Regions from separate parts of the Acidovorax sp. GW823-FHT01C06 genome, predicted to be linked through region 1. Evidence: predicted binding sites of a transcription regulator. Region 1 holds the regulator's gene; each other region holds the start of a gene.
What was found. The regulator sigma-54, encoded in region 1, starts transcription at its own class of promoters, with help from an activator protein. The targets are predictions, from matches to a motif close to TGGCANGNAANCTGCTTT.

Region 1 (7,015 bases):
CAGGACAAGGACCTGCAGGCCTTCAATCTGAAGTTCGACGAGTACTACCTCGAGTCGAGCCTGTACACCAGCGGCCGCGTCGAGGCCACCGTGGGCAAGCTCGTGGCCAACGGCAAGACCTACGAGCAGGACGGCGCGCTGTGGCTCAAGAGCACGGACTACGGCGATGACAAGGACCGTGTCATGCGCAAGAAGGACGGCACGTACACCTACTTCGTGCCCGACGTGGCCTACCACATCGCCAAGTGGGAGCGCGGCTTCACCAAGGTCGTCAACATCCAGGGCACGGACCACCACGGCACCATCGCCCGCGTGCGCGCCGGGCTGCAGGCGGCCGGCGTGGGCATCCCGCAGGGCTACCCCGACTACGTGCTGCACACCATGGTGCGCGTGGTCAAGGGCGGCGAAGAGGTCAAGATCAGCAAGCGCGCGGGCAGCTACGTCACGCTGCGCGACCTGATCGAATGGACCAGCAAGGACGCGGTGCGCTTCTTCCTCTTGAGCCGCAAGCCCGACACCGAGTACACCTTCGACGTGGACCTGGCCGTGGCGCAGAACAACGACAACCCGGTGTACTACGTGCAGTACGCCCACGCGCGCATCCAGTCGGTGCTGCGCGGCTGGGCCGAGCAGGGCGGCGGCGATGTGGCCTCGCTCCAGGGCGCGGACCTGTCGGCGCTCGAAGGCCCGCAGGCCCAGGCGCTGATGCTGCAGCTGGCCAAGTACCCCGAGATGCTCACCGCCGCCGCCGACGGCGAGGCGCCGCACGACGTGACCTTCTACCTGCGCGACCTGGCCGCCAGCTACCACAGCTACTACGACGCCGAGCGCATCCTGGTGGACGATGAAACCGTCAAGCGGGCCCGGCTGGCCCTCGTCGCCGCCACCGCGCAGGTATTGCACAATGGCCTGGCCGTGCTGGGCGTGTCGGCTCCGGCCAGAATGTAAGCAGTCACTATGAAGAAACAACAGACGGGTGGGACCATCATCGGCTTCATCGTCGGGGTCATCGTGGGCCTGGGGGCCGCACTGGCGGTGGCCGTGTACGTGACCAAGGTGCCGGTGCCCTTCCTCAACAAGGGCAACGGGCGGGGCGTGGACATGGATGCCGCCGAATCCCAGAAGAACAAGAACTGGGACCCGAACTCTCCGCTGTACGGCAAGAACCCCGCGCGTCCCCCCGCGCCGGCGGTGGCGGCGGCTTCCGCGCCCGCCTCCGCGGCGGCGCCCGAGGTGCGGGCGGCCGCCTCCGCGCCCAAGCCGGTTGCCAGCAAGCCCGAGGCGGCCAAGGCCGAAAGCAAGCCCGGCGCCGACCCGCTGGGCGATCTGGCCGTCGCCAAGGCCGCCGCCAAGGGCAACCTGGACCCGTTCGACTACTTCGTGCAGGCCGGGGCATTCCGCACCCAGGCCGATGCGGATGCCCAGCGCGCCAAGCTGGCCATGCTGGGCTGGGAGGCCCGGGTGAGCGAGCGCGAGCAAAATGGGCGGGCCGTGTTCCGCGTGCGCGTGGGCCCGTTCACCAAGCGCGATGATGCCGAGCAGCTCAAGGAAAAGCTCGACGGCGCCGGGGTGGAATCGGCCCTGGTGCGGGTGCAGCGCTGAACTGCCGCGCAGCGGGAGCTGAACTTTTTGCGGGGGCATGGCTCACATCCCCCAGACCAGAACCAGGAGAGTCTTTGCCATGAAACGCCGTGAGTTTTCTTTGTCCGCCGCCTCGGCGGTTGCCGCTTCCGCCCTGACGCTGCCAGTGGCCACCCCCGCGCTGGCCCAGGCCCGCCAGTTCAAGGAGGGCAAGGACTTCAAGCGGCTGGACAAGCCCGTGGCGCCCGATGCGCCCGCCGGCAAGGTCGATGTGATCGAATTCTTCTGGTACAGCTGCCCCCACTGCCACGCCTTCGAGCCCACGCTCGACGCATGGGTGAAGAGCGCCCCCAAGGACATGAGCATCCGCCGCATGCCCGTGGCCTTCAATGCCAGCTTCGTGCCGCAGCAAAAGCTCTACTACACGCTCGAAGGCATGGGCAAGCTCGACGCGCTGCACGCCAAGGTGTTCCGCGCCATCCATGTGGAAAAGCAGAAGCTGGCCAAGGACGACGAAATCCTGGCCTGGGTGACCCAGCAGGGGGTCGATGCCGCCAAGTTCAAGGAGGTCTACGGCTCCTTCACCGTGTCCAACCAGGTGCGCCGTGCGTCGCAGCTGCAGGACGCGTATGGCGTGGAAGGCGTGCCTTCCATGGGCGTGGCCGGCAAGTACTACACCGATGGCACCATGGCCGGCAACATGCAGAACGTGCTGCAGGTGGTGGAGCACCTGGCCGCCACGGCGAAAAAGGGGTGACGCCTCCTTGAAGGAAGCGTGGCCCTCGTGAGCCGCCTTCCTGCCCAGGGGAACGCACCCGGCGGCCCGGCAGCGCCGGCTCCACGGGTGCAGGCGTCGGCTTCCAAGCGCCGACGGCCTCGGATGCCCCAAGAAGAAGCCCGCGGATGCGGGCTTTTTTCATGGCGCACGCCGTGGGGTGGCTACAATGACCTGCAAGATTCGTGCCCTATGAACTACCGCATCCTCCCCCACCTCCTGCTTGTCGCCCTGGCCTGCCATCTGGGCGCGGCGCACGCCGAAAAGGCCGACCGCGCCAAGCCCATGAACATCGAGGCCGACGCCTTGCGACACGATGAGCTCAAGCAGACCAGCGTGTTCTCGGGCCGCGTGGTCATGACCAAGGGCTCCATCGTGCTGCGCGGCGCGCGGCTGGACGTGCGCCAGGACGCCGACGGCTACCAGTACGGCGTGGTCACGGCCGAGGCGGGCAAGCGGGCCTTCTTCCGCCAGAAGCGCGATACCGTGGCGGGCGCGCCGGACGAGTTCATCGAAGGCGAGAGCGAAGTCATCGAGTACGACGGCAAGGCCGACAACGTGCGCTTCATCACCCGCGCCGAGCTGCGCCGCTACCGCGGGGCGGTCCTCAGCGACGAGATCACCGGCGCCGTGATCGTCTACAACAACCTCACCGATGTGTTCACCGTGGACGGCAAGCGCACCCCCGCGACCAATGCGGCGGGCGATGCGCCCGCGCCCGGCAGCCGGGTGCGTGCGGTGCTCGCGCCCAAGGACCCGCCCGCCGGTACCGCCGCGCCGGAGGCCGCGCCCCCGGCATCGGCGCCGGTGCTGCGCCCCAGCAACAGCCTTGGCGGCGGCTCCAAGTGAGCGCGCAGCCCGTCAGCCCCGGTCCTGACACCCAGGCGGGCAGCCGCCTGGAGGTGCAGCACCTGGCCAAGTCGTATGGCAGCCGCAAGGTCGTCAAGGATGTGTCGCTGGTCGTGCAAAAGGGGGAGGTCGTGGGCCTGCTGGGGCCCAACGGCGCGGGCAAGACCACCTCGTTCTACATGATCGTGGGCCTGGTGCGCAGCGACGCGGGCGACATCCGCATCGACGGCCATTCGGTGGCCCACATGCCCATCCACCGCCGCTCGCGGCTGGGGCTGTCCTACCTACCGCAGGAAGCCTCCATCTTCCGCAAGCTCACGGTCGAAGAGAACGTGCGCGCGGTGCTGGAGCTGCAGCGCGCGGACGACGACGGCAAGCCGCTGTCGCGCGAGGCCATCGAAGAGCGTCTCACGGCCTTGCTGCAGGAGCTGCGCGTGGACCACCTGCGGGCCTCGCCCGCCATGGCCCTGTCGGGCGGCGAGCGCCGCCGCGTCGAGATCGCCCGCGCGCTGGCCACGCAGCCGCGCTTCATCCTGCTGGACGAGCCCTTTGCGGGCATCGACCCCATCGCCGTGATCGAGATCCAGCGCATCATCGGCTTCCTCAAGGCGCGCGGCATCGGCGTGCTCATCACCGACCACAACGTGCGCGAGACGCTGGGCATCTGCGACCACGCCTTCATCATCAGCGATGGCCAGGTGCTGGCCCAGGGCACGCCGTCCGAGATCGTGGACAACGCCGAAGTGCGCCGGGTGTACCTGGGCGAACATTTCCGCATGTAGACATGGCCTCCACGCTTGTCATTTCGTGTACTGCGCTGCCCCCCGAGGGGGCGTTCGCGCCTTGGGGCGGCCCGGCGGCGCGGTACGGTACCCCCACGCTCCCCGCTGCGCGTGGTTCGCTGCCCCCCGAGGGGGCCTTCGCGCCTTGGGGCGGCCCGGCGGCGCTCAATCAATGAAACCTGGACTCTCGCTGCGCGTCTCGCAGCATCTTGCATTGACCCCCCAGCTTCAGCAGTCCATCCGGCTGCTGCAGTTGTCCACGCTGGAACTCTCGCAGGAAGTCGAGCAGATGCTCGACGAAAACCCGTTCCTCGAACGCAACGCCGACGAGGCGCCGCGCGAGGAGTTTGGCCTGGAAGCCGCCGATACGCCGGCCCAGGCCGACGACTACAGCGCGGATGATGCTATTTTTTCAGGAGCTACCAGCGCAAGCAGTACCAGCGCTGAGGCTCAAAATGATGCTGAAACACCGAGCGCGGGCGCCGACGAGCCCGACTGGAGCGGCGACGGCACGGTGGAGATGGCGCCCAACGACGCCGAGTGGGGCGGCGACGCCCCCGCCCGCAACCGCAACGACGCCGAAGGCGACGAGGCCGACGCCACCGAGCTGGCCCGCACGCACGAATCGCTGACCGCCTTTTTGCACCGACAGGCGCTGGCGCTGCGCCTGTCCGAGATCGACCGCGCCGCGCTGCGCTTCCTGATCGAATCGCTCAACGACGACGGCTACCTGGAGGATCCGCTCGAAGAGCTGGCCATCAGCCTGGCCGGGCCCGACGACCTGGAGCAGATCGAGGAGTTGGTGCACCGCTTCACCGTGGCACAGCGGCTGCTGCAGAGCCTGGAGCCCGTGGGCGTGGGCGCGCGCGGCCTGGCCGAGTGCCTGACGCTGCAGCTCAAGGCGCTGGCCGCCGACGAGGACAGCGACATCGACCCCGACACCGTGCAGACCGCGCTGCGCGTGTGCCAGCAGCCGCTGGAGATGCTGGCGCGGCGCGACGTGCGCCGCCTCACGCAGGCCTGCGGCGACAGCGAGGAGCGCACCCGCGCCGCCATGGCGCTGATCGCCCGGCTGGAGCCGCGCCCGGGGCGCCGCTTCGCCGACGTGGAGCGCAACATCATCATCCCCGACGTGATCGTGCGCAAGGCCGGGCGCGCCAATGGCCGCGACGGGCAGCACAACTTCATCGTGCAGCTCAACCCCGACGTGATGCCGCGCCTGCGCGTGCACGACATCTATGCCGGCGCCCTGCGCGGCCACAAGGGCGGCGAGGGCCACCAGGGCATGCAGCAGCGCCTGCAGGAGGCGCGCTGGTTCATCAAGAACATCCAGCAGCGCTTCGACACCATCCTGCGCGTCTCGCGCGCCATCGTGGAGCGGCAGAAGAACTTCTTCACCCACGGCGAACTCGCCATGCGCCCGCTGGTGCTGCGCGACATCGCCGACGAGCTGGGCCTGCACGAGTCCACCATCAGCCGCGTGACCACGGCCAAGTACATGGCCACGCCCATCGGCACCTACGAGCTCAAGTACTTCTTCGGCTCGGGCCTGGGCACCGAGACCGGCGGCAATGCGTCGAGCACCGCCGTGCGCGCCCTCATCAAGCAATTCGTGGCCGCCGAGAGCCCGACCAAGCCGCTGTCGGACAGCCAGATCGCCGAGATGCTCAAGGAGCAGGGCATCGAGTGCGCGCGCCGCACCGTCGCCAAGTACCGCGAGGCGCTCAAGATCGCGCCGGCGAATCTGCGCAAGGCGCTGTAGGCGCCGTGCGGGCGTGTGCACGGCGCATGCGCCTGGTGGCCCGTTTTTCCGCTCCGTTGCCGTCTTTCCCTCTCACTTCGCCACCCCGTCCATGGCCCGCATCGTCTTCGACCTTCCCGCGCACTTCGGTTTCGTCACCGAAATGCAGATCTACATCAGCCACGTCAACCAGGGCGGGCACCTGGACAACGCGCAGCTGCTGAGCCTCGTGTCCGAGGCCCGGGTGCGGTTTTTCCAGTCACTCGGCTACCCCGAGGCCGACGTGGGCGGGCTGTCCATCGTGGTCGGAGACATCGTGGCGCAGTACAAGTCCGAGGGGTTCCACGGCGAGACCATGCGCGTGGAGATGGCGCCTGCGGACTTCAACCGCTATGGGTTCGACCTGGTCTTTTGCATGACCGAGAAGACCTCGGGCCGCGAGGTGGCGCGCGGCAAGATCGGCATCGTTTTCATCGGCAAGGCCGGCCGCAAGGTGGCGCCGATCCCGGACTCCATTCGCCAGTTGCTGCTGGCCCGTGGCGGCACGCCGGATTCACACGCACTTTCCGAGCGCGTATCCTCACCATCGTCATGAACCAACTCCAACTTTTTCTCCCCTGCGCCGCCGGTGTGGAGGGCTTCCTGGCCGACGAAGTGCACGGCATCACCGGCCTCACGGGGCAGGACCTGCTGGTGGGCCGGGGCGGCGTGCTGCTGCGCGCCTCGTGGCGCGACGCGCTGCTGCTGAACCTGCACAGCCGGCTGGCCCAGCGCGTGCTGGTGCAGCTGGCGCACCGCCCGTACCGCTCCGAGAACGACCTCTACGCCGCCGCCAGCGACGTGGCCTGGGAAATCTGGTTCACCACGCGCCAGACCTTCAAGGTCGAGGTGACCGCCCAGCACAGCCCGCTGCAGAGCCTCAATTTCGCGGGGCTCAAGGTCAAGGACGCGGTGGCCGACCGCTTTCGCGCCAAGAGCGGCGTGCGCCCCGACGTGAACACGCAGTGGCCCGACGTGCGCATCCACCTGCACCTGACCACCGACGAAGCCACCATCTACATCGACACCTCGGGCGAGCCGCTGTTCAAGCGCGGCTGGCGCGAGGACAAGGGCGACGCCCCGCTCAAGGAAACCCTGGCCGCCGCCATGATCGCCGCCAGCGGCTGGGACCCCCACGGCGACAACCCCCAGCCACTGTACGACCCCTGCTGCGGCAGCGGCACCATCGCCATCGAGGCCGCGCAGATTGCCTGCCGCATTCCGGCGGGCAGGCTGCGCCGCTTTGCG
Region 2 (7,015 bases), on a different contig from region 1:
GGCCATCGAAACGACCGGGCTGCGCGCGGGCAAGGACATCTGGCTCGGCCTGGACGTCGCCAGTTCCGAGCTTTTGCACGAGGGCCGCTACGAGCTGGCTGGGGAGCACAAGGCCTACACGCCGGCCGAGTTCGTCGACTACCTGGCGCAACTGGTCGCGCACTACCCCATCCTGTCCATCGAGGATGGCCTGGCCGAGAGCGACTGGGAGGGCTGGGCGCTGCTCACGCGCAGGCTCGGCCAGCATGTTCAGCTGGTGGGCGACGACCTGTTCGTCACCAACACCGCGATCCTGGAGCGCGGCATTTCCGACGGCGCGGCCAACGCCATCCTCATCAAGCCCAACCAGATCGGCACCCTCAGCGAGACGCTGGCCGCCATCGACATGGCGGCGCGCGCCGGGTTCTCGGCCGTCGTGTCGCACCGCTCGGGAGAAACCGAAGACGTCACGATCGCAGACCTGGCCGTTGCCACCCGCGCGCGCCAGATCAAGACCGGCTCGCTGTGCCGTTCCGACCGCGTCGCCAAGTACAACCGCCTGCTGGCGATCGAGGAAGAGCTGGGCAGCGCGGGTGTCTATGCGGGCGCCGGGGCTTTCCCCGTGCCGGTTCGGCCTTGACCGCGAAGCGCCTGCACGCAGGGGCGCTTCGCCCACTGTCCGCCGGGGCTCAGCCCTGTCCCAGTTCGGCGATCAACTCGATTTCCACGCAGGCACCCATGGGGATCTGCGCCACGCCGAAGGCGCTGCGTGCATGGACGCCGTTTTCGCCAAAGACCTGGCCCAGCAGCTCGCTGGCGCCGTTGGTCACCAGATGCTGTTCGGTGTAGTCGCCCGTGGAGTTCACCAGGCTCATCAGCTTGACGATGCGCCGCACGCGGGTGAGGTCGCCGCCGCAGGCCGCCTGCAGGGTGCCCAGCAGGTCGATGGCCACCGCGCGGGCAGCCTGCTTGCCTTCGTCGGTGCCGATGTCGCGGCCGAACTGCGCCACCCAGGGCTTGCCGTCCTTGCGCGCGATGTGGCCGCTCAGGAACACGAGATTGCCCGTCTGCACGTAGGGCACGTAGGCGGCCGCGGGCACCGACACGGGGGGCAGGGTGATGTTGAGTTCCTTCAGCTTGTCGTAAACGCTCATGGTCTTCCTCGGTATGAAGTCAGTGAAAGGGATGGTGGGACGGCCGGTGCGGCGCTGCCGGCCATGCTGGCGGCACCGGGGGTGGCCGCGAGTGTTACACAGCCCGGTGCGCGGAATCCAGCGGCAGCGGCCCTGGCGCCGCATTAGCATCAGCCCATGCCCGCCATAAGCACCACTAATGCGATTGCGCCAGCCCCTGCGGGCACGGTTGGCGCGGGCGCCGCGGCCCCCGTGCCCTGGCTGGTGCCCGCATTGTTGCTGGGGGCGGTATCGGGTGCTGCGCTGCAGTTGCAGCAGCCCGCGCTGTGGCCCGCGGCCGCCTATGCGGCGCTGCTGGTGGTGGCATGCGCGCTGGGGTGGTGCGCGCGCGTGGTCCACGGGCGCCCTCGTGCGGCGGCGGGGCGCGGGGCCCGCGCGGCGGCCACCGTGCTCGCGCTGTGCGCCGGCGCGCTGGCGATGTTCGCGGGGGCCGGGCTGCGGGCCGTGGACTACATGGAAGAAGGCCTGGCGCCCGCGCTGGAAGGGCAGGACATCCGTGTCACCGGCGTGGTGGCCGCCATGCCGCAGGCCAACGAGGCCGGAACCCGGCTGCGCATGGACGTGCAGGCCGCGCGCCTGAACGGCTCCCCCGTGGCCCTGCCCACGCGCATCGAAGTGGCCTGGTACGGGGGGCCGTTCCTTGATCCCGGCGGAGCGGTGGACCTGCAGCGCCAGCCGCCCGCCTTGAAGGCGGGTGACCGCTGGGCGCTGACGGTGCGGCTGAAGGCTCCGCACGGGCTGCGCAACCCGCACGGGTTTGACTACGAACTGTGGATGTGGGAGCAGGGGGTGCAGGCCACGGGATATGTGCGCGCGGGCCCCAGGGATGAGCCTCCGGTGCATCTGCAATCGACCTGGCGGCATCCCGTGGAGCGGCTGCGGCAATCCGTGCGCGACGCGATCCTGGACCGCCTGGCCCGCGACGTGCACGGCGACGACCCCGCCCGCGCACGCATCGCGGGCGTGGTGGCGGCTTTGGTGACGGGTGACCAGCGTGCCATCGACCGTGCCGACTGGGACGTGTTCCGCGCCACGGGCGTCGCGCACCTCATGAGCATTTCGGGCCTTCACATCACGCTGTTCGCATGGCTGGCCGCGCTGGCGGTGGGGGCGTTGTGGCGAAGGTCCACGCGGCTGTGCCTGGCGGTGCCCGCGCCGTCCGCCGCGCTGGCCGCCGGGGTGGCGCTGGCCGCGGCGTACGCCGTTTTCAGCGGCTGGGGCGTGCCTGCGCAACGCACGGTGACCATGCTGGGCGCCATCGCCCTGCTGCAGCTGTGCGGCCGCCGCTGGCCGTGGCCGCAGGTGTGGCTGCTGGCGTGCGCGGCCGTGGTGGTGGCGGACCCCTGGGCGCTCGCGCAGGCAGGCTTCTGGCTCAGCTTTGTCGCCGTGGGTATCTTGTTTGCTACTAATTCAGTAGCTGATGGCGCTTATCCATCCAGCGCCAGGCAGCGTTTTCATGCCTTGGTGCGCGAGCAGTGGGTGGTGACGCTGGCCCTCACGCCCCTGACCCTGCTGCTGTTCGGCCAGGTGTCCGTGGTGGGCTTTGCCGCCAATTTGGTGGCGATTCCCTGGGTCACCCTGGTGGTCACTCCGCTGGCACTGGGCGGGGTGCTGTGGCCGCCGCTCTGGAGCCTGGCCGCCTTCGGCCTGCAGCCGCTGGCGGTACTGCTGCAATGGCTGGCGCAGTGGCCCTGGGCCGTGCTCCACATGCCCGCGGCGCCGCTGTGGGCCGGCGTGCTGGCCGTGGCCGGGGGTGCGCTTGTGGCCGCGAGGTTGCCCTGGCGTCTGCGGTGGCTGGCCCTTCCGCTGCTGTGGCCCGCGCTGTGCTGGCAGCCCGCGCGGCCGGCGGCGGGACAGTTCGAATTGCTGGCGGCGGACATCGGCCAGGGCAATGCGGTGCTGGTGCGCACCGCGACCCACACCCTGCTGTACGACGCAGGGCCGCGTTTCAGCCGCGAAAGCGACGCGGGCCACCGCGTGCTGGTGCCGCTGCTGCGGGCGCTGGGCGAGCGCGTGAACGTGCTCATGCTCAGCCACCGCGATGCCGACCACACGGGCGGCGCGGCGGCGGTGCTGGCCCAGCAGCCGGGGGCCGAACTCACTGGTTCGATCGAGGCTGAGCACACGCTGCAGGCACTGCGCCCCGTCAGGCCCTGCGTGGCGGGCCAGCGGTGGACATGGGATGGCGTGTCTTTCGAGGTGCTGCACCCGGGGGCACAAGACGCCGCCGCGCCCACCGCCCGGCCCAACGCGCTCAGTTGCACGCTGCGCATCGCGGCCGCCGCAGAAAAAGGGGAAACGGGCTCCGTCGCGCTGCTGGCCGGTGACATCGAGGCCGCCCAGGAGCAGGCCCTGCTGGCGCGGGGCGCCGCGGTGCAGGCCGACGTGCTGCTCGTGCCCCACCACGGGAGCAAGACCTCGTCCTCGCCGGCGTTTCTGGAGGCCGTGGCACCGCGCACTGCTTTGGTGCAGGCGGGCTACCGCAACCGCTTTGGCCACCCTGCGGCCGAGGTGCTGCAGCGCTACCGGGAGCGGGGGATCCGCGTGGTGGAGTCGTCCCGCTGCGGGGCTGCCGCGTGGTCGTCGGCGCAACCCGCGCGGGTGGCGTGTGAACGCGACGTCGGCGCGCGGTACTGGCAGCATCGCATGGCACCGTGGCCGGAGTGATCTGCGGGCGCGGCGGGCCCGCCGGCCTGCCGATGCACGGGGCCCCGGAAAGATTTTGAGCTGGTTCGGGGAGTGCGGGCGTACAACTTGCTATCCTGACAGCAGGAGGCCAGTTCATGCAGAAATTTGACGAGATGTACGCCATGCTGCCTTTCGATGGCAGCGATGTGCGGGAACACTACAAGCGCTATGCGCAGTGGTTGAACAAACAGCCCCCTGACGTGATGCAGGCCCGCCGGGCCGAGGCCGAGATGATCTTCCGGCGCGTGGGCATCACCTTTGCCGTCTACGGCGCCAAGGATGAGGGCGGGGCGGGCAACGAGCGGCTGATCCCGTTCGACCTGATTCCCCGCATCATCCCGGCCCACGAGTGGAGCAGCATGCAGCAGGGGCTGGTGCAGCGGGTCACGGCCCTCAACCGCTTCATCCACGACGTGTACCACGGCCAGGACATCATCCGCGCCGGCATCGTGCCCGCCGATCTCATCCTCAACAATGCCCAGTACCGGCCGGAGATGGCCGGCGTGCAGGTGCCCAAGAACATCTACGCGCACATCGCCGGCATCGATATCGTGCGCGCCCCCAATGCACAGGGCGAGGGCGAGTACTACGTGCTGGAGGACAACCTGCGCGTGCCCAGCGGCGTGAGCTACATGCTCGAGAACCGCAAGATGATGATGCGGCTCTTCCCCGAGCTGTTCAGCCTGCACAAGGTGGCGCCGGTGGCGCATTACCCCGACATGCTGCTGGAGACCCTGCGCGCCAGCGCGCCCGCCACGGCCGACGAGCCCACGGTGGTGGTCCTGACACCCGGCATGCACAACAGCGCGTACTTCGAGCATGCCTTCCTGGCCCAGCAGATGGGGGTGGAGCTGGTCGAAGGACAGGACCTCGTGGTCAAGGACAAGTTCGTCTACATGCGCACCACGCGCGGCCTGCAGCGGGTGGACGTGATCTACCGCCGCGTGGACGACGACTTCCTCGACCCGCAGGTGTTCCGCCGCAACTCCACGCTGGGCTGCCACGGCCTCATGGAGGCGTACCGCGCCGGCAATGTCGGCATCTGCAATGCGGTGGGCACGGGCGTGGCCGACGACAAGTCGGTCTACCCCTACGTGCCCGAGATGATCCGCTTCTACCTGGGCCAGGAGCCCATCCTGAAGAATGTGCCCACCTGGATGTGCCGCAAGCAGGACGACCTGCAGCACGTGCTGGCGAACCTGAAGGACCTGGTGGTCAAGGAAGTGCACGGCGCGGGCGGCTACGGCATGCTCATCGGCCCGGCGGCCACGCAGGCCGAGATCGAGGACTTCCGCCGCGCGCTGCTGGCCAACCCGGCAGGCTACATCGCGCAGCCCACGCTTAGCCTGTCCAGCTGCCCCACCTACGTGGAGAGCGGCATCGCGCCGCGCCACATCGACCTGCGCCCCTTCGTGCTCAGCGGCCGCGAGGTGCAGATGGTGGCGGGGGGGCTCACGCGCGTCGCGCTGCAGGAGGGTTCGCTGGTGGTGAATTCCTCGCAGGGCGGCGGGACAAAGGACACCTGGGTGCTGGGGGAGCACACCGCCGCGCCGGCGCTGCAGTCGCAATCCATGGGCGGCATGACGCAATCACAGGGAGGATTCTGAAATGCTGAGCCGCACCGCCGACCATCTGTTCTGGATGTCCAGGTACACCGAAAGGGCGGAAAACACCGCCCGCATGCTCAACGTGAGCTACGAAACCTCGCTGCTGCCCCAGTCCGCCGACGTGGCGCAGGAAGGCTGGGAAGGGCTGCTGTCCATCAGCGAGCTGATCCCGGCCTATGCCGCCAAGCATGGCAAGGTCACGCCGCAGTGCGTGCTCGAGTTCATGGTGCGCGACGGCGACAACCCCTCGTCCATCCTCTCGTGCCTGCGTGCCGCCCGCGAAAATGCGCGGGCCGTGCGTGGCGCCCTCACCACCGAGGTGTGGGAGACGCAGAACCAGACCTGGCTGGAACTGCACCGCCAGCTCGAAGGCAGCGCCTTCGAACGGGATCCGGGGCAGTTCTTCGAATGGGTGAAGTACCGCTCGCACCTGTCGCGCGGCGTGGTGCTGGGCACCATGCTGCAGGACGAGGCTTTTCATTTCCTGCGCATGGGCACCTTCCTGGAGCGGGCGGACAACACCGCGCGCCTGCTGGACGTGAAGTTCCATGCGGTGAAGAACGACTTCTTCGGCCGGGCCAGCGAGCGCAACCAGGAGAACGACTTCTACCATTGGAGCGCCATCCTGCGCAGCGTCTCGGCCTTCGAGGTCTACCGCAAGGTCTACCGCGACGTGATCACCCCCGGCCGCGTGGCCGACCTGCTGATCCTGCGCCGCGACATGCCCCGCTCGCTGCACGCCTGCCTGCGCGAAGTGGTGGACAACCTGGGCGTCGTGGCCAATCAGCAGTCGGCTGAAACGCAGCGCCGCGCGGGCCGCCTGCTGGCCGACCTGCAATATGGCCGCATCGACGAAATCCTGTCGACAGGGCTGCACGCGTTCCTCACGCAGTTCCTTGACCGGGTCAACGACCTGGGAGGGGGCATCAGCCGCGACTTCCTGGTGACCACGGGCGACTGAGCCGGCGCGGTACCGAAAGAAACCCCGCACGGCAGGCGGGCGCAGGCTGGGGGCTCAGGCCCCCGTGGCAGCAGATCCCTGGGGCCACTGCTGCGCCACGATGGTGCGGACATGCGCCACCGCCGAATCGCGGAGCGCATCGGTGCGCCAGCCGAGCTCGATGGCATAGCGCGGCATGGCGATCGGGCAGGGCAGAACCTGCAGGCCGGTCATCCGCGCGATCGCCTGGGCCGCATGCGCGGGCAGCGTGGCGACCGCGCGGGTTCCCGCCAGCAGGTAGGGCAGGGCGGCGAAATGCGTGGTGGATGCAATCACACGGCGCTTGTGGCCCGTGGCGGCCAGCACCTCGTCCACCACGCCGATGAAGCCGCCCGACGAGATGAGCACATGCTCGCGGTGCACGTAGTCCTCCACGCTCAGGCCGGGCGGGGCTGCGCCGCCGCGCCGCTTGCCCGCCCTGGCGACGGGGCCCGGCGCCACTGCGTCGATGAGGCAGGCGTACCCCCCTTCGCCCAGCGCCTGGTGGCTGAGCCAGCGTGTGGCGAATCCGCCGGCCGTGATCGCCAGGTCGATCTCGCGCGCCATGA
Region 3 (7,015 bases), on a different contig from region 1:
CCCACCTGCTACGGCCGCCCCAACTTCGAGATGTGGACCAGCGCGCAGGCCGCCAAGCTCCTCATCGAGACGCAGCCCGACGGCAGCAAGCGCTGCACGGGCGTGTTGGTGTGGGACGGGCATGAGATGGTCACGGCCCGCGCCACGGGCGAGGTCATCCTGAGCGCCGGTGCCGTCAACTCGCCGCAGCTGCTGCAGCTCTCGGGCATCGGCCCCTCCGCGCTGCTGCGCCAGCACGGCATCGACGTGGTGCACGACCTGCCCGGCGTGGGCGCCAACCTGCAGGACCATCTGCAGATCCGCGCGGTGTTCAAGGTGGGCGGCGTGCCCACGCTCAACACCATGGCCAGCTCGCTCTGGGGCAAGGCCAAGATCGGGCTCGAATACGCGACCAAACGCAGCGGCCCCATGAGCATGGCGCCCTCGCAGCTGGGCGCCTTCACGCGCAGCAGCGCCGACCAGCCCTGGCCGAACATCGAGTACCACGTGCAGCCGCTGTCGCTCGACGCGTTTGGCGAGCCGCTGCACAGCTTTCCGGCCTTCACGGCCAGTGTGTGCAACCTCAACCCCACGAGCCGGGGCACGGTGAACATCAAGAACGCCGACTTCAAGGCCGCACCGGCCATCGCGCCCAACTACCTGAGCACCGCCGAAGACCGCCAGGTGGCGGCCGACAGCCTGCGCGTCACGCGCCGCATCGTGGCCCAGCCCGCGCTGGCCAAGTACCGGCCCGAGGAATGGAAGCCCGGCGTGCAGTTCGAGAGCGACGAGGACCTGGCGCGCCTGGCCGGCGACATCGCCACCACCATCTTCCACCCCGTGGGCACGACGAAGATGGGGCGGGATGATGACCCGATGGCCGTGCTGGACTCGCAACTGCGCGTGCGCGGCATTGCGGGCCTGCGGGTGGTGGACGCGGGGGCCATGCCCACCATCACCAGCGGCAACACCAACTCGCCCACCCTGATGCTGGCCGAGAAGGCGGCGGAGTGGATCATCCAGGCGCGGCGCGCGGCATAAGCGTGGGTACCATCGCGCCCATGTACTCCTCCACCTTCATCTTCGCCACCAAACAGTTCGACGACGCCTTCCACCGCCTGGACGAGGCGATTGCCACCGCCGCCCGCTCCATCGACGGCTACCTGGGCGAGGAATCGTGGGAGGACACGGGCAAGGGCCTGGTGTCCAACGTGTACTACTGGCAGTCGCTCGAGGCCCTGCAGGCATTGATGCAGCACCCCGCCCACCTGAAGGCCAAGGCGGCGCAAGCGCAGTGGCTCAACGGCTACCAGGTCGTGATTGCGCAGGTGCTGCGCACCTATGGCGACGACAAGCTGGCCGGGCTGCTGCCTACGGCGGGCCTGTTCGTGCAGGGCGCGGCAGCGCACTGACACCACCCGGGCAACGGCCACCCGGCCGCAGCGCGGTCAGCGAATCCCTCCCACATAGCGGGGAACCTCCGGCGCAGGCTCTGGCGGCGGCGGCGCCATGCGCTGGCGCACCGCCTGGGTGGCCACATCCAGCAAGGGGCGGCGCGGGGCGGCGGGTGGCGCGGCATGGATGGCCTGGTCCAGGCGGTCCGCCCATTCGGTGAGTTCGGGCGCGTTGTCCTCCTGCGCGCGCTGGCGCGCGAACCGCACGATCTCCAGCGCGTACTCGGCGTTGGCCGCCATCCACTCGGTGTCGGTCACGCGCCCCGTCTTGCGGCGCAGCAGCACATGCAGGTGGGCGGCAATGGCGAGCTTGTCGGAATCGGGCATGGTCGGCTCCTTACTGCATTTCAGTCATCCATTGCGCTGCGCACAACCCGCGGCGAATGAAACCGGTGCGGCCCAGGCGCGGGCCGCCGCGCTGGCTGCGCCCCCCGGCCCGCATTGCGCGGCGGTGCGAGAGCGGGGGAAGGCCCGCAGGGCCTCGGGAGAGCGGGCTTCATTCAGCCGCCCAGGTGTTCGCGGTGCTGGGCGATGTCGAGTCCGGTCTGCTCGCTCTGCGCATCCACGCGCACACCCATCGCAAAATTGATGATCCACAGCAGCGCGGCCGTCACCACCAGGCTGTAGGCCATCACGGCGCCCACCCCGATGGCCTGGGTGAGCAGGCTGCCCTGCACGCCCCCCACGGTCTTGCTGGCCAGCACCCCCGTGAGCAGCGAGCCCACGATGCCGCCAATGCCATGCACGCCAAACACATCCAGCGAATCGTCGGCACGCAGCAGGCGCTTGAGCCCCGTGGCCCCCCAGTAGCACGCCAGCCCGGCCACCAGGCCAATCACCACCGCCGAGCGCAGCGTGACGAAGCCTGCGGCGGGCGTGATCGCCACGAGTCCCGCGACCAGGCCCGAGCACAGCCCCAGCAGCGAAGGGCGCCCGCGCACCACCCACTCGCCCAGCATCCAGGACAGCGCACCAGCGGCGGCGGCCAGGTGCGTGACCGCCATGGCCAGGCCCGCCCGGCCATCGGCCGCCACGGCCGAGCCCGCGTTGAAGCCGAACCAGCCCACCCACAGCAGGCCCGCGCCCGCCATGGTGAGCCCCAGGTTGTAGGGCTCGAAGGGCTCGCGGCCATAGCCCGTGCGGCGGCCCAGGAACCACGCGCACACCAGCCCCGCCACGCCCGCGTTCACGTGCACCACGGAGCCCCCGGCGAAATCCAGCGCGCCCATCCGCGCCAGCCAGCCCCCCGGCTCCCACACCCAGTGCGCCACCGGGGCATAGACCAGCAAGGTCCACAGGCCGATGAAGATCAGCATGGCGGAAAACCGCATGCGCTCGACGAACGCGCCCACCAGGAGCGCGGCCGTGATGATGGCGAAGGTGAGCTGGAACATGGCGTACACCGATTCGGGAATGTGCGGCGCGACATGGCTCACGGCGAGCTTGCCGCCCGCCAGGTCGAAGTCCAGCCCCGTGAACCCCGCGCGCTCCCAGCCGCCCACCCAGGCGTTGCCGGGCGTGAACGCCAGCGAGTAGCCCGCCCCGAACCACAGCAGGCTGACCAGCGCCGCGATGGCGACCACGCTGGCCATGGTATTGAGCACATTCTTCTTGCGCACCATGCCCGCGTAGAACAGGGCAATGCCGGGCAGCGTCATCAGCAGCACGAGCGCCGTGGAGGTCATCATCCAGGCGGTGTCCGCCGCGCTGACGGCGCCGTGCGCCACCAGGCCAGGGCGCGCCAGGGGCGCGGCGGGGGCCGCCGCCACCTCGGGCACGGCCTGCGCCAGTGCGCTGGCGCATAGCCCCAGACCCAACGACACGACCGCGATGAACCGGTGGTTGACTGCCCGCATGAAGGCTCCCTTTCGCAAATTGTTACAAGCGCATTGCATGAGCCGTGCCAACCCGCGAACCCCGATTCGTGGCCCCGCGCGCGGTTTTCCCGCCCCACAACGGGGGCGGGAAACCCCCAATGCACCAGTGGGGTGCAGCCGTTACAGTTGCAGCACTCGAAAGCGCGCTTCGGTGTGCCAAGCGAGGGGCCCGAGGAGACATCCTTTCTACCAATAACCAAATTTCAAGCACCCAACGAGGTGCGTTTTTTTTCAGGCGCTGGCGATCCCAGCGCCTTTTTCTTGCCCGTTCGTCGCCGGGCCCGGTGCGCTGGTCTCTGTATCTGTTCCTAAATCCATAGCAGGCTGGGTGCGAAAATACTGCGATGGAATGGATTTTTATTACCCTGGCCTCGCTGCTCGCGGGCTTCGTGGACGCCATCGTGGGTGGCGGCGGGCTGGTGATGGTGCCGGCGCTGTTCGCGGCTTTTCCGGGGGCGCCACCGGCCACGCTGCTGGGCACCAACAAGGCCGCCTCGGTGTGGGGCACGGCCATGGCCACCTGGCAGTACAGCCGCCGCGTGCAGATCCGCTGGCCGGCGATGCTGCCGGCCGCGGCGGCCGGTTTCGCCGGCTCGTTCGCCGGCGCCTGGGCGGTGACGGTGATGTCGGCCGACTTCCTGCGCAAGCTGCTGCCCCTGGTGCTGCTGGGCGTGCTGGCCTACACGCTGGCCAAGAAGGAACTGGGGCGGCACCATACGCCGCGCTTCGCGGGCCGCGCCGAAGTGCTGGCGGCCTGCCTGATCGGCGTGCTGATCGGTTTCTACGACGGGTTCTTCGGCCCGGGCACCGGCAGCTTCTTCGTCTTCCTGTTCGTGCGGCTGCTCGGCTACGACTTTCTCAATGCCTCGGCCTCGGCCAAGCTGCTCAACTGCGCCACCAATGTCGCCGCCATCGTGCTGTTTGCCGCCAAGGGTCACGTCTGGTGGCACTTCGCGGTGACGCTGGCCGTGGCCAACGTCGTGGGCAGCCTGCTGGGCACGCACCTGGCGCTCAAGCACGGCACGGGTTTCGTGCGCGGCATCTTCATCGTGGTGGTGAGCACGCTGATCCTCAAGACGGGGTACGACGCGTTCTTGAGATGACCCCCTGAGTCGCCTTCGGCGCCTTCCCCCTGAAGGGGGACGCCCCCAGCGCGGCGGGGCAGCCCTTGCGCGGGGGCACTGGTCTGGCTCGCGCCGGTAGCGCAGACCGCGCCCTGTAGACGGAGGCGTAGCGCCTGCGTCCGGTTGGGGACACCGCTCTAAACCTGTTGTGAATTGGCACACAACGGGGCTTTGAGGGTTGTCCGCAGGCCCAAGGAAAAAATTCGCATATTTATAATCGTTACTACTTGATGACGGCAGACTTCGCGTTTCGCGATGCCTGTGCATCCGATCCACCAGCCTCCGGCCTGCTACCCGCATGCCGGATTTTTTGTACCTGAAATACCCCCGACAGGACCCATCCCATGAAATTGTTCAAGGCTGTTGCCACCGCCCTCGCGCTCTGCGCCGCTTTCGCTTCTGCCCAGGCCCGCACGCTGGACGAGGTCAAGAAGGACGGCAAGATCCTCATCGCGACCGAGGGGCAGTTCGCTCCGTTCAATTTCTTCAACGGCACCACGCTGACCGGCTTCGAGGTGGAGACGGCCGAACTGGTGGCCAAAAAGATGGGCCTCGCGATCCAGTGGAAGACCCTGGGCTTCGATGCGCTGCTCACCGGCCTGCGCCAGGACCGCTGGGACCTGGTGATCGCCTCGCACGGCATCACCGAAGAGCGCGCCAAGGCCGTCACCTTCACCGACCCGCACTACTGCTCGGGCGGCATGATCATCGCCATGGACCCCGCCATCAAGAGCGCCAAGGACCTGGCGGGCAAGGTGGTGGCCGTGCAGACCGGCACCAGCTACCTCGAGAACGTGCAGAAGGTCTCGTCCATCAAGGAAATGAAGAACTTCCCCACCGACGTGGATGCCCGCAGCGCGCTGAACTCGCGCCGCGTGGACGCCTGGGTGACCGACCGCTTCGTGGCCAAGGCCGTGGCAGAGAAGAACCCCGGCGCCGGCTTCAAGCTCGGCGACATGCTGTTCATCGAGCGCATCGCCGCCGCCGTGGCCAAGGGCAACAGCTCGCTGGCCGCCGGCTGGAACAAGGCGCTGGCCGAAGTCATGGCCGACGGCAGCTATGCCGCGCTGTCCAAGAAGTATTTCAACGAAGACGTCCGCTGCCAGTAAGCACGACCCGCTTGTAGTCACAGGGGTCTTTTTCATGCTCACCGCCTTTTGGCCGCAGCGCTGGAGCCGCCAGCAGCGCAGCAACGCCACGCTCGTCTCGGCCGTCATCCTGATGGTGCTGGTGCTGGCACTGCTCGGCAAGCTGCTGTCCTTCCTGCCCGAGCCCATCGGCCCCAACGCCCAGGCGTTCTCCGACGGCGCGCGCACCACCCTGTGGCTCACGCTGATCAGCGGCAGCGTCGGGCTGGTGCTGGGAACCGCCGCCGCGCTCGCCCGCACCGCGCGTTTTGCCGCCGTGCGCTGGGTGGCCAGCTTCTACATCTGGGTCATCCGCGGCACGCCGCTGCTGGTGCAGATCCTGTTCGTGTACTTCGCGCTGCCGGTGCTGGTGCCGGGCCTGAACCTGCCCGACTTCGCGGCCGCCGTGCTGGCGCTGGGCCTGAACGTGGGCGCCTACAACGCCGAGGCCATTCGCGCCGGCCTGCTGGCCGTGCCGCGCGGCCAGACCGAGGCCGCCAAGGCCCTGGGCCTGGGCCGCATGCATGTGTTCCTGGACGTGGTGTTTCCACAGGCCTTCAAGATATCGCTGCCGCCGCTGGTCAGCAACTTCGTGGCGCTGCTCAAGGACTCGTCGCTGGCCTACGCCATCGGCGTGGTGGAGCTGACCAACGTGGGCAACCGCATCCAGTCCGCCACGTTCCAGCCCATTGCCACGCTGTCCACCGTGGCCATCACCTACCTGCTGCTGACCACCCTGGTCACGCAGATCTCGAACGCGGTGGAATACCGCTTCGACGTGGAAGGCCGCAACCAATGACACGCCAGGCCACACCCTTCATCGTGGTGGACCGGGTCTGCAAGTCGTTCGGCGCCCACCAGGTGCTGCGCGATGTGTCCACCGTGTTCAACACCGGCGAGGTCACCGTGATCATCGGCGCCTCGGGCTCCGGCAAGAGCACGCTGCTGCGCGCCATCAACCGGCTCGAACCCCATGACTCCGGCCGCATCACCATCGGCGGCGAGGAAGTCACCGACGACCTGGCCACGCTGCAAAAGCAGCGCAGCGAGGTCGGCATGGTGTTCCAGCAGTTCAACCTGTTCGGCCACATGAGCGTGCTGGACAACGTGACCCTGGCGCCCCGCCGCATCCGCCGCACGCCGCGGGCCCAGGCGAACGAGCAGGCGATGGCCTTGCTGCGCCGCGTGGGCATGCAGGACCACGCGCACAAGTACCCCTGGCAGCTGTCGGGCGGCCAGCAGCAGCGCGTGGCCATCGCCCGCGCGCTGGCGATGCAGCCGCAGGTGATGCTGTTCGACGAGCCCACCTCGGCCCTGGACCCGGAGATGGTGCAGGAGGTGCTCGACGTGATGCGCGAGCTGGCCCGTGGCGGCATGACCATGATCGTGGTGACCCACGAGATGGGCTTCGCCCGCGAGGTGGCCGACCGCGTGATGTTCTTCGACCAGGGGCG
Region 4 (7,015 bases), on a different contig from region 1:
GGCTGAGCGTGGCTTTGGACTGCGCAAACCACTTGGCGGCGGTGGTCAGGTCGGCCACCGAAATGCCACAGGTCTGCGCCACGCGTTCGGGTGTGTAGTCGCGCACCAGGGCCTTGAGTTCGTCGAAGCCCGTGGTGTGCGCGCCGATGTAGGCGGCGTCGATCCAGCCTTCCCACAGCATGATGTGCAGCATGCCGTTGAACAGCATCACGTCGCTGCCCGGCTGGATGGGTAGGAACAGGTCGGCCATGCCGGCCGTGTCGGTGCGGCGCGGGTCGGCCACGATGACCTTCATGCCGGGGTTGGCGGCGCGCGCGTCCTCGATGCGGCGGAACAGGATGGGGTGCGCCCAGGCCGCATTGCTGCCCACGATGAACAGGCACTGCGCGTGTTTTACGTCGTCGTAGCAGGCGGGCGGTGCGTCGGCGCCCAGCGTCTGCTTGTAGCCCGCCACGGCGCTGCTCATGCACAGGCGCGAGTTGGTGTCGATGTTGTTGGTGCCGATCAGGCCCTTGGCGAGTTTGTTGAAGACGTAGTAGTCCTCGGTCAGCAACTGGCCGCTCACGTAGAAGCCCACGGCGTCGGGGCCGTGCTGCTGGATGGTGTGGGCAAACTTCTCGGTGGCCAGGCCCAGGGCCGTGTCCCATGAGATGGCGCGTGGAGCATCGCTGCGCTGCAGACGTTGCTGCGGCTGCAGCAACCGGGTCTGCAGCGTGATGGGGCTGCTGGCGGTGAGGTGCAGGGTCGAGCCCTTGGTGCACAGGCGGCCAAAGTTGGCGGGGTGGTTTGGGTCGCCCCGCACGCCGGTGATCTGGGGGCCGTCGCTTTCGATGATCACGCCGCAGCCTACGCCACAGTAGGGGCAGGTGGATTTGGTTTCTTGCATGGCGTGGATTCCGGTGTTTTTGTGCTCCAGCGCTTGTGTGGTAAGCGCTGAAAGCTATGAATTTGTTAGCGTTTTCGGGCGACAGGCCTTCTGGCGCGGAGCTGGCTCCGGGGCTTCTTCTTCACGCCGCCACGCCGCGCCGCGCGGGCCCGGCCAGCGGCCGTGCCAGGTCCAGCGCGTGCGAGGCCAGTTCCGTGGCGTCCAGGTACACGCTGCCGTCTTCCACCTTCACGGCGAAACGCGGCGTGCAGCCTTCGTCGGGCGCCGAGGCCTGGCCGTCGCACAGGCCGATGGTCCAGTTGTGCAGCGGGCACGCCACGTGGGTGCCAAACACGATGCCCTGCGACAGCGGGCCGCCCTTGTGCGGGCAGCGGTCCAGCAGCGCGAACACGCCCCCGGCGTCGTTGCGGAACACGGCCACGTCCAGGCCCTGGGGGCGCGCCACGCGGCGCGAGCCCAGCTCGGGGATGTCGTCCACGCGGCAGATCAGCTTCCAGTCGGCGGGGGTGGTCGTGGTCATGGTCATGGCGATGATTCCTTCGATTTTTTTGTGTTGCGGGGGCGTGGGGCCGTGGGACGGGGTACCGGACGAACAGCCGGGCTCAGGCGGAAAGCGCGGCGTACAGGCCGGTCACGCGGTCCATGCTGGAGAGCAGGTTCTCGCTGGCCACGAACACCTCGGCCACCTGGCGGTTCACGTTGCCGCCGCCCTGCATGCGCTGCAGCGCGGCGTCGAAAAAAACCCACTGCCCGTCGGCCAGCTGCAGCTCCTGGCGGATGCGGCTGGTGGCCTGGGGGGCGTTGCGCAGCAGCTCGGTGGCGGCGATGAATTCGCCGCGCGCCTTGGCGATCTCGGTGGTGGCGGTGGCCGCGTCCACGGGCAGCATGGCGGCCAGGTAGAACTTGGCCATGCGCTGGCTCAGCATGCGCTGGCGGCCCGCAACGTTGACCAATTGGCCCACGGGCTTGCCCAGCGCGGCTTCGTACTGCGTGGTGCCCTGATGGGCCAGGGCCAGCACCTTGGCATCGGCCTGCAGCATGGCGCTGGCGTTGTCGGCGGACGAGGTTTCGGCCGCCAGCGTGACCTTGTGGGCGGCCCAGGCGGTTTCCAGCTTCACATAGGTCTCGCGGATGGCGGGCGAGGGCGCAAAGGCCTTGAGCTCCGCCAGCTGGCGCTCGAACAGCGCGATGGACTGGCCCAGCACCTGGCGCGCCGTGGGCGTGTCGGCCTTGTGGGACAGGGCCAGCCAGGCCTTGCCCACGCGCTGGCTCAGCATGCGCTGGCGCCCGGCCTTGTTGATGGCGTCGTTGAGGTCGGTGACCTGGGCGTGGGCGTTGCCCAGCGGGGCCAGGGCGCCGCAGGCCGCGGCGGTCAGGAGGGTTCTGCGTTGCATGGGATGTGCTCCGTGGGGACTCAGGCGCCCAGGGGGGCGAACTGGCGGGTGTCCACCGCCGCCTTGTCGAACTCGAACCAGGGGTCGGGCTCGCCGTCGAGCGCGAACTGCAGCTGCTCCCACAGGGCCTTGCGGCCTTCGTGGTCTTCGAGGATGCGTTTTTTGACGTAGTCCAGGCCCACGCGGTCCACGTAGTGCACGGTGCGCTCCAGGTACCAGCCCTCCTGGCGGTACAGCTCGCAGAACGCGCCCGTGTACTCCAGCACTTCCTCGGCGGTCTTGAGCTTGGTGAAGAAGTGCGCCACCTCGGTCTTGATGCCGCCGTTGCCGGCCACGTACATCTCCCAGCCCGAGTCCACACCGATGATGCCCACGTCCTTGATGCCGGCCTCGGCGCAATTGCGCGGGCAGCCGCTCACGGCGAACTTGACCTTGTGCGGGGCGTACATGCGCCACATGGCGCGCTCCAGGTCCTTGCCCATTTGCGTGCTGTCCTGGGTGCCCATGCGGCACCACTCGCTGCCCACGCAGGTCTTCACGGTGCGCAGGGCCTTGGCGTAGGCGTGGCCGCTGGGCATGCCGATGTCCTTCCACACATTGACCAGGTCTTCCTTCTTCACGCCCAGCAAATCGATGCGCTGGCCACCCGTGACCTTGACGGTCGGGATCTTGTACTTGTCCACCGCGTCGGCGATGCGGCGCAGTTCGTCGGCCGTGGTCTCTCCCCCCCACATGCGCGGGATGACGCTGTAGGTGCCGTCTTTCTGGATGTTGGCGTGGCTGCGTTCGTTGATGAAGCGGCTTTGCGGATCGTCCCTGGCCTCCTTGGGCCAGGTGCTGATGAGGTAGTAGTTGACCGCGGGGCGGCAGCTGGCGCAGCCATTGGGCGTCTTCCATTCCATGAACCTGAACACGTCGGCGATGGTCACCAGCTTGGCTGTGCGGATCGCATCGCGCACGGCCTGGTGGCCGTGGTCGGTGCAGCCGCACATGGCCTTGGTCTTGGGCGTGGCGCTGTAGTCGCCGCCCGCCGTGAACATGATGATCTGCTCCACCAGACCGGTGCACGAGCCGCAGGATGCGCTGGCCTTGGTGTGCTTGCGCACTTCGTCCAGCGTGAACAGGCCTTTTTCCTTGATGGCCTTGCAGATGGCGCCCTTGGTCACGCCGTTGCAGCCGCAGACCTCGTCGCTGTCCTGCATGGCGGCGGCCTTGCTCTGGCCCTGGTGGCCCGTGTCGCCCAGATGCGATTCGCCGAACATGAGCTTGTCGCGCAGGTCGGTCACGCTGCGGCCGTCGCGCAGCAGCTTGAAGTACCAGCTGCCGTCCACCGTGTCGCCATACAGGCAGGCGCCCACCAGCTTGTCGTCCTTGATGACGAGTTTCTTGTACACACCGCCGAAGGGGTCGCTCATCACGATTTCCTCGGTGCCTTCACCGCCCTGGAAGTCGCCGGCCGAGAACAAGTCGATGCCGGTGACCTTGAGCTTGGTGGAGGTCAGCGAGCCCTGGTAGCGGCCGATGCCGAACTCGGCCAGGTGGTTGGCCAGCACCTTGCCCTGCTCGAACAGCGGGGCCACCAGGCCATAGGCAATGCCCCGGTGCGCGGCGCATTCGCCCACGGCGTAGATGCGTGCGTCGGTGGTGGTCTGCAGCGTGTCGCTCACCACAATGCCGCGGTTCACGTGCAGACGCATCTTTTCAGCCAGCGCGGTGTTGGGACGGATGCCCACGGCCATCACCACGAGGTCGGCGGGCACCTCGGTGCCGTCCTTGAATTTCACACTGGCCACGCGGCCATCGGCGTTGCCCACGAGTTCCTGCGTCTGCGCACCGATCAGGAACTGCATGCCGCGCTGCTGCAGCGAATCCTGCAGCATCTTGCCCGCCACGTCGTCGAGCTGGCGCTCCATGAGCCAGCCCGCCACGTGCACCACGGTGACCTGCATGCCGCGCTTCATGAGGCCGTTGGCGGCCTCCAGGCCCAGCAGGCCGCCGCCGATGACCACGGCGTGTTTGTAGGTGGCGGCGGCGTCGATCATCGCCTGGGTGTCGGCGATGTCGCGGTAGGCCAGCACACCCTTCAAGTCCTTGCCCGGCACGGGCAGGATGAACGGGTTCGAGCCGGTGGCCATGATCAGGCGGTCGTATTCGGCGGTGATCACATCGCCTGCGGCACTGGTCGCGCTGACCACGCGGCGCACGCGGTCCACGTCGGTCACCGTGAAGCCGGTGTGCAGCGTGATGTGGTTGTCGGCATACCAGGACCAGTCGTTCAGAATGATCTCGTCGATGGTCTGCTCGCCGGCCAGCACGGGCGAGAGCAGGATGCGGTTGTAGTTGGGGTGCGGCTCGGCGCCGAACACCGTGATGTCGTACAGATCGGGGGCAATCTTGAGCAGCTCTTCCAGCGTGCGCACACCGGCCATGCCGTTCCCCACCATCACCAGCTTGAGCTTTTTCATCGTGACTCCGTCCGTTGCGCCGCCGGGGCGGCGCGAAAAACAAAAAAGGCGTCCACACGATGCTGCTTCGAATGCGATTCGAAACGGCATGTGGGGACGCCTTTGTCCGTACAACTCCTCGGTGCGCCATTGCACGGCTGAATTGCGGGACCCCGCAGGGTCGTTGCCTACGTTAAGCAATGCTTGTGCCAGTCGCCCTGCACGCATCTGGGGCGCGGGCTGGCGCCGGGCCCGGAGAATGGGGCAGGCCGGGGCCGGACCCGTGCCGCCCCGCGCACCCGGCGGGCGCGGCATGCACCACCTTGGGCATGAAACCTGCATGGAGCTGGTGCATGAGTTTTGAACTGGACTTTGGCTACACCTCGCAGGCCGGGCGCAAGGCGTTGAACGAGGACTTCGCCGCGCTGGTGTCCGGGCAGGGGCGCGAGCGCGAGCGGGGTGCCATCGCCGCCATCGCCGATGGCGTGAGCACCGGCGGCAATGGCCGCGAGGCCGCCCAGACCACGGTCAACACGCTGGTGAACGACTACTTCGCCACGCCCGACACCTGGGACACCACGGTGGCGCTGGACCGCATCCTGTCCGCCCACAACGGCTGGCTCGCGTCCATGAACCGGCGCCGCCAGCCCGCGGTGGGGCTGACCACCGTGACCGCGCTGGTGCTGCGCGGCCAGTCGTATACGCTGGCCCATGTGGGCGACACGCGGGCCTACCTGCTGCGCGGCGGCCGGCTGCAGCAGCTGACCGCCGACCACGTGATGTCGCAGCACGACTTCGCCCACCAGCTCACCCGTGCCATGGGCCTGGATGACCATGTGGTGGTGGACTACAGCCAGGGCGAACTGCACAGCGGCGACCTGTTCGTGCTGCTCTCCGATGGCGTGCACGGCAGCCTTCCCGTGCGCGAACTGCGCCAGCTGCTGCGCCAGGGCGGGCCGGCGCAGGCCCTGAGCGACGGGCTGGTGCAGGCCGCGCTGCGCCGTGGCAGCAGCGACAACGTGACCGCGCTGATCGTGCAGGTGCAGGGCGTTCTGGAGGCCACACTGCAGGATGAATCCCGCCGTGCGCAGGACCTGCCCGTGCTGCCCCTGCTCAAGGTGGGCGACACCGTGGATGGCCTCACGGTGACGGCCCTGGTGGCCGACAGCGGCATCCACCGCATCTACCAGGTGCGCGACGGGGCCACGCAGCGGCTGTATGCCCTCAAGACCCTGCTGCCCGCGCGCGCCCACGACGTGGAAGAGCGCGCCACGCTGGCGCACGAGGCCTGGGTGGCGCGGCGCATGCAGTCGGGCCAGGCCGCAGCCCATCTGGCGCGGCTCAACGACTGGCCATTGGGTGCCACCGGCACGGGCGACGGCGCGGGGGCCAGCGCGTTTTACCTGCTGTACGACTGGCATTCCGGCGACACGCTGGGGCAGCGCCTGCGCCACCGCCAGCACCTGGCCGTGGGGCAGGCCGTGACGGTGGCCGTGCAGGCCGCGCGCGTGCTGGGCTGGCTGCACCGCCAGGGCGTGGTGCACCGCGACATCAAGCCCGACAACCTGCACCTGGGCGACGACGGCGTGCTGCGCGTGCTGGACCTGGGCGTGGCCCTCTCGGGCCGCGAGCCCGAGGCCACCCGCCGCCTGCACGCGGGCACCCCCAGCTACATGAACCCCGAGCAGTGGCCGGGCTACGAACGCAACGGCGATCCCGCCGGCCAGCTGCCCGACGCGGGCAGCGACCTGTTCGCGCTGGGCGTCACGCTGTACCAGCTGCTCAGCCACGGGCGCCTGCCCTATGGCGAGGTGGTGCAGTACCAGCTGGGCCGCTACCACCGCGACCCTGTGGCCCCCAGCCGCCACAACCCGGGCGTGCCCATCTGGCTCGACCAGATCGCCCTGAAGGCCGTGGCGCGCCACCGCGCGCAGCGCTTCGAGACGGCGGAGGAGCTGCTGCTGGCCCTGGAGCGCGGCGCGTCGCGGCCCCTGTCGGCCCCCGGCCCCCAGCCCCTGATGCAGCGCGATGCCACGGCCCTGTGGAAGATCGCGCTCGCGGTGAGCGTGCTGGTGAACCTGCTGCTGATCTACTGGCTGCTGTTCCTGCCCCGGTAGGGGGCGGCAATGGTGGCTTTTTGCTATTAAAAACATAGCTGCTGGCGCCGATGGAGAAAGCGCTAGGGCCTGTTTTTACTTCAAAATAACATCGCGGTGGTGCGCGGCCTCTGAAGCCGCCCCGGCCCCTGCCGGGATGCCGGGCAGGGGCTTGTCCTTTCGGGCGGCCCGTGC

Region 2: the regulator sigma-54 is predicted to act here: its motif matches at 3,916-3,933, upstream of AC1RCS_RS06135 (circularly permuted type 2 ATP-grasp protein).
Region 3: the regulator sigma-54 is predicted to act here: its motif matches at 3,322-3,339, upstream of AC1RCS_RS01130 (ammonium transporter).
Region 4: the regulator sigma-54 is predicted to act here: its motif matches at 4,919-4,936, upstream of nirB (nitrite reductase large subunit NirB).

The regions. Positions count from the first base shown of each region.
Region 1 covers NZ_JBXAKN010000005.1:285,323-292,337, reverse strand. The annotation lists gene argS (arginine--tRNA ligase) at 1-948, shown strand, start outside; gene AC1RCS_RS13655 (SPOR domain-containing protein) at 958-1,602, shown strand; gene AC1RCS_RS13650 (thiol:disulfide interchange protein DsbA/DsbL) at 1,682-2,338, shown strand; gene lptA (lipopolysaccharide transport periplasmic protein LptA) at 2,549-3,205, shown strand; gene lptB (LPS export ABC transporter ATP-binding protein) at 3,202-3,987, shown strand; gene AC1RCS_RS13635 (RNA polymerase factor sigma-54) at 4,160-5,749, shown strand; gene AC1RCS_RS13630 (acyl-CoA thioesterase) at 5,841-6,323, shown strand; gene AC1RCS_RS13625 (THUMP domain-containing class I SAM-dependent RNA methyltransferase) at 6,320-7,015, shown strand, end outside.
Region 2 covers NZ_JBXAKN010000002.1:127,220-134,234, reverse strand. The annotation lists gene eno (phosphopyruvate hydratase) at 1-619, shown strand, start outside; gene AC1RCS_RS06145 (RidA family protein) at 669-1,133, opposite strand; gene AC1RCS_RS06140 (DNA internalization-related competence protein ComEC/Rec2) at 1,290-3,839, shown strand; gene AC1RCS_RS06135 (circularly permuted type 2 ATP-grasp protein) at 3,956-5,467, shown strand; gene AC1RCS_RS06130 (alpha-E domain-containing protein) at 5,469-6,428, shown strand; gene AC1RCS_RS06125 (LysR family transcriptional regulator) at 6,483-7,015, opposite strand, start outside.
Region 3 covers NZ_JBXAKN010000001.1:244,178-251,192, reverse strand. The annotation lists gene AC1RCS_RS01145 (GMC family oxidoreductase) at 1-1,020, shown strand, start outside; gene AC1RCS_RS01140 (antibiotic biosynthesis monooxygenase family protein) at 1,041-1,391, shown strand; gene AC1RCS_RS01135 (hypothetical protein) at 1,428-1,760, opposite strand; gene AC1RCS_RS01130 (ammonium transporter) at 1,934-3,289, opposite strand; gene AC1RCS_RS01125 (sulfite exporter TauE/SafE family protein) at 3,655-4,413, shown strand; gene AC1RCS_RS01120 (ABC transporter substrate-binding protein) at 4,779-5,543, shown strand; gene AC1RCS_RS01115 (amino acid ABC transporter permease) at 5,578-6,360, shown strand; gene AC1RCS_RS01110 (amino acid ABC transporter ATP-binding protein) at 6,357-7,015, shown strand, end outside.
Region 4 covers NZ_JBXAKN010000010.1:213,081-220,095, reverse strand. The annotation lists gene AC1RCS_RS20025 (nitrate reductase) at 1-886, opposite strand, end outside; gene nirD (nitrite reductase small subunit NirD) at 1,008-1,406, opposite strand; gene AC1RCS_RS20015 (type IV pili methyl-accepting chemotaxis transducer N-terminal domain-containing protein) at 1,489-2,280, opposite strand; gene nirB (nitrite reductase large subunit NirB) at 2,301-4,745, opposite strand; gene AC1RCS_RS20005 (bifunctional protein-serine/threonine kinase/phosphatase) at 5,078-6,841, shown strand.